DNA from 2 places in the Streptomyces taklimakanensis genome. Region 2 is predicted to be linked to the other one. Evidence: riboswitches for the same ligand, from Rfam matches in the RefSeq annotation. Region 2 holds a riboswitch; the other holds the start of a gene.
The links. Region 2 has a riboswitch for cobalamin ahead of F0L17_RS22710 (ABC transporter substrate-binding protein). Riboswitches for the same ligand answer to the same signal wherever they lie in the genome.

Region 1: another riboswitch for cobalamin. It lies ahead of F0L17_RS17820 (ribonucleoside-diphosphate reductase subunit alpha); the one in region 2 lies ahead of F0L17_RS22710 (ABC transporter substrate-binding protein).

Annotation. Positions count from the first base shown of each region.
Region 1 covers NZ_WIXO01000001.1:4,004,482-4,006,677, forward strand. The annotation lists gene F0L17_RS17820 (ribonucleoside-diphosphate reductase subunit alpha) at 1-984, opposite strand, end outside; cobalamin riboswitch at 1,109-1,284, opposite strand; gene F0L17_RS17825 (sulfotransferase family protein) at 1,432-2,196, opposite strand, start outside.
Region 2 covers NZ_WIXO01000001.1:5,161,356-5,163,551, forward strand. The annotation lists gene F0L17_RS22705 (FecCD family ABC transporter permease) at 1-105, opposite strand, end outside; gene F0L17_RS22710 (ABC transporter substrate-binding protein) at 102-1,142, opposite strand; cobalamin riboswitch at 1,213-1,399, opposite strand; gene F0L17_RS22715 (glycoside hydrolase family 11 protein) at 1,543-2,196, opposite strand, start outside.

The DNA of each region.
Region 1 (2,196 bases), 1.2 Mb from region 2:
CTCGCCGGTGTTGTCGCGCAGTTCGAGGAACTCCTCGACGTCCGCGTGCCAGGTCTCCAGATAGACACAGGCCGCTCCCTTGCGCCGGCCGCCCTGGTTGACGGCCGCGACCGAGGCGTCCAGCGTCCGCAGGAACGGCACGATGCCGCCGGAGTGCCCGTTGGTGCCGCGGATCAGCGAACCGCGCGAGCGGATGCGGGAGAAGGACAGTCCGATGCCGCCGGCGTGCTTCGACAGCCGCGCGACCTGGTGGTAGCGCTCGTAGAGGGAGTCCAGCTCGTCCCTGGGGGAGTCCAGCAGGTAGCAGGAGGACATCTGCGGATGCCGGGTGCCGGAGTTGAACAGGGTGGGGGAGGAGGGCAGGTAGGACAGTGTGCTGGTGAGCCGGTAGAGCTCGGCGACCTCCTCCACCGCGCGCCCGGAGGAGTCGAGGGCCAGGCCGCAGGCCACCCGCAGCAGGAAGTGCTGTGGGGTCTCGATCACCTGCCGGGTCACCGGATGGCGCAGCAGGTAGCGGGAGTGGAGGGTGCGCAGCCCGAAGTAGCCGAAGCGGTCGTCGGCACCGTCCGCCACGGCCCGTTCCACCAGTGTGTCGAGCCGCGCGGCGTGTTCGGCGACGAACTCGGCCGTACGGTCGGCGATCAGTCCCTCGCGCCGGCCGACCGCGACCGAGGCCGAGAAGGACACCGCCCCCTGTCCGGCGGCCTCCGCGCGGATCGCCCGGACGAGCAGCCGGGCCGCGAGCCGTGAGTACTGGGGTTCCTCGGCGATGAGGCCGGCGGCGGCCTCGGTGGCCAGGGACCGCAACTCCGCCTCGTCGGAGCCGGGATGACGGCCGCGCAGCGCGGCGGCGGCGACCCGGCCGGGGTCGGTGGCGGGCAGGTCGGCGCTGAGCTCGGTCAGGGTGCGCAGCAGCGCGGTACCGGGGCGGTCGTCGTCCTCCGGAGCGGAGGCCGGGACGGGCTCCGCCGCTGAGATGGTCAACTCGGTGATCTCCCTCGTGGGGCCTGCGGCCCGTGGGGAGGAGAGCGCGACGGACGTGCGGGCACGCCCGACCGGTGCGGGCACGACCGCGCGCGTCCGTCGGCCCACCCCACGAGGCCCGGACGTGACTGAGACACCGTCGGCAGGTCCTCGGACTCGTGGCGGGCGGCTCGGCTCGTGCGGACGACACGGGGGCAGCCCGTCGCACACCGTTGCGGGACAGTTCCGGATTCCCACCGGATTCCCCTGCGGCGACAGCGAGATGAGCATACATCTAGTGCCGACTGTGTCCATCACCCCTACATGTTGTGTTGCGGCGCCTCGTGGGTCCGGGAGGGGAGAGGGGGCGGCGGCCGCCGGAGGGAGGTGGCGGGAGGCGGGAGGGGCCCGGAACGCCGCGGCGCCGCGTCCGGTGGGGGACGCGGCGCCGCGGGGAGCGGCACGCCGTCAGCCGGTCGCGGTCTCCGTCCGCTCGGTGGTGTAGCCCCACGCCTCGCACAGGGGGCGCAGCGGCTCGGGCACCTCGGAGAGGGCCGGGAGGGGACGGGCTGCCTGGACGCGGCCGGTGCGGATCTTCTCCCGCCAGTCCCCCAGGCCCCTGCGCAACCGCCCCGAGGCGCGGTCGCCGTACTCCACCATCTCCGGCTCCCACTCCACGCCCAGGAACTCGCAGACACGGCGCAGTTCGCGGGCCGGGTCCTCGGTGAGGTCCTCGTAGCGGACGGTGATTCCGGAGAGGTTCTCGCGCGCCTCCTGGACCGCCTCCGCGTAGCGCAGGGCCTCGGCGACGGCCTCCTCCATCGTCCGCTTCGACGGGTCGGAGTCGTGCCAGGAGGCGGCGATGGAGGCGGGGTGGCGCAGCAGGAAGACGAAGCGCGCGTCGGGCCAGCACGCCTTGACGCGCCGCCACGCGAAGGCGTTGGCCGGGGTCTTCTCCACGATCACCGACTTGCCGCTGCGGACCAGTTCGCGGTGGAGGACCCGGTCCCACAGCAGGTGCTCCAGATCGGCCCGGTCCAGGTCCAGCTCCCGCATCGCCTCCGAGGCGAGCCGGGTGGTGGGGTGTACTTCCAGACGGCGCAGATGCAGCTCGTGGGGCGCGCGCAGTCGGGAGTGCGCGTCCAGGAGCATCCTCAGCAGCGTGGACCCGGAGCGGATGGAGGAGATGATGAAGACGGGTTCCCTCACCAGGCGGTCCGTCTCGGGGGAGGC
Region 2 (2,196 bases):
GATGGTGACGGTCACGGCGACGGAGGCGCACAGCGCGGCGAGCCCGACCGCCCACACCAGGACGCCGCGTCCGGTCCGTCCGATCGGAGGTATGCCGCCGGTCACTCGGCGAGCCCGTACGCGCGCAGCGCCGCGGCCACCTTCTCCACGCCCTCGACGGTGCGCACGGTCGGGTTCATGGCCTGGCCGCCGAGCAGGACGTACCGCTTGTTCCGGACGGCGTCCATGGTGCGGGTGACCGGGTGGGACTCCAGGAACTCGATCTTCTTCTCCGCGCTCTCGGCCGTCTGCGACCTGCGGGTGAGGTCGCCGATCACCAGGACGTCGGGGTCGCGGTCGGCGACGGTCTCCCAGTTGACCTGGGGCCACTCCTCGCGGCTGTCGTCGAAGACGTTCTCCGCGCCGAGCGCGCGGGTGATGACACCGGGGGCGCCGCAACAGCCCGCCATGTAGGGGGCTTCGGAGTTGGCGAACCAGTACAGGAGCGTCACGCCGGAGGCGTCGACGCCCGAGGTGGCCTCCTCGACGCGCGCCCTGAGGTCGGAGACGAGCCTCTCGCCGCGCTCCTCGACCCCGAACACCCGGGCCAGGTCGCGGATCTCGCCGTAGACCGTCTCCAGGGTCAGCGGGGCGGTGCGCACGCCGTCGCCGTCGCCGCTGTTGTCCTTGCCGGTGCAGTCGGCGGGGGAGAGGTAGGTGGGCACACCGAGGTCCTCGAACCGCTCGCGGGTGGCCACGCCCCCCTTGCCGAGCGTGGAGGCGAAGGAGGCGGCGACGAAGTCGGGCTCGGCGGCCAGCACTTTCTCGAAGGACGGGGTGTCGTCGGCGAGTCTGGGCACCGCCGCGCCCGCCGTCGCCAGCGCTTCGGGTAGCGGGTCGGTCCAGGTGGCGGTGCCGACCATCCGGTCGGCGAGACCGAGGGAGAGCAGGATCTCGGTGGTGCCCTGGTTCAACGAGACGGCTCGCCGCGGTGCGGCGGCGATCTCCACCGTCCGCCCGCAGTTGTCGAGCGTCACCGGGTGGCCGCTCTCCCCCCGCGGCGACGACGGAGGCGGCGAGGACACGCCCTGAGCGCAGCCGGCCAGGAGCGCGACTCCCGACAGGAGCAGGACGGAACGGCGGACGAGGCGCGCGATCGGCACGGAACTTCCCCAGGTGTCGGGGGCTCGTACGCGAAGCCCCGTCGGACAGTGCCCCTCCACCGCGGGACGTACCGGGCGGAGGCCGCCAGCAGGTCTTCGGACTCGGGATCACCCGGACGAGGCGCCTTCCCGGACCGCGACAGCCGTCCAGTGGCCGATGCCCCACCCGTCACCCTCACCGCTGCGCGTCAGCTCCGGATTCGCACCGGATTCCCTGACCCACGCACGTGGGTTCGACTGGCCTCGGCAAATTACCACAGGGAGCGGAGACGCCCGGACGCGCGCCGACCGCGCCGATCCGTCCGAGCGCGGGCGCACCGACGGCGCGGGCGCCGGAAGCGGTGTGGCGCGGCGGCTCGGGGCCGCCGCGCCACGGGTGCGGTGCTTCAGGGGGCGGGGGTCAGCCCGCGCTACAGGAGACCGTCGGCCAGGTCCAGTTGCCGTTGTGTCTGATGGTGACGCCCCAGTTGTTGCCGTTGCCGTTGGGCCTGGCGGTCAGTACCTGGCTGCTGGGCCAGTTGGCGCTGATGTTCCAGGTGGCGATGATCTCGGCGGGGGACGGGACGTTCATCGTCACGGTCCAGTTGCTGGAGCCGGACACCGAGACGTTGAGGTTGTACCGGTCGTCCCACCTGTCTCCCGCGGACAGGGTCGCGGTGCAGCCGCCACCGCCACCGCCACCACCGCCGCCACCGCCGCCACCACCGCCGGTGCCGCCCACGGTGATGTTGGAGCTGCCGCTGCTCTGGTAGCCCTCGGTCGCCATGATCATGTAGTCGTGGCTGCCCAGGTTCATCCCGTGACGGGCCCACGCGTCGAAGTGGTTGCCGGTGGTGATGGTTCCGCCCGTCCGCTTCGACTGCCGGACGCTCCAGAACTGCTTGAAGGTCTTGGTGCCCTCGATGGAAGGAGCGTTGTACCGCGTCGTCTCGTAGATGTCGTAGGTGCCGCCGTCGCTGGTGACCGTGCCCTTGTACGTCCCCGTGGGCCGGTAGGTGCCCCAGTTGTCGACGATGTAGTACTCCACGAGCGGGTTCCTCGACCACCCGTAGAG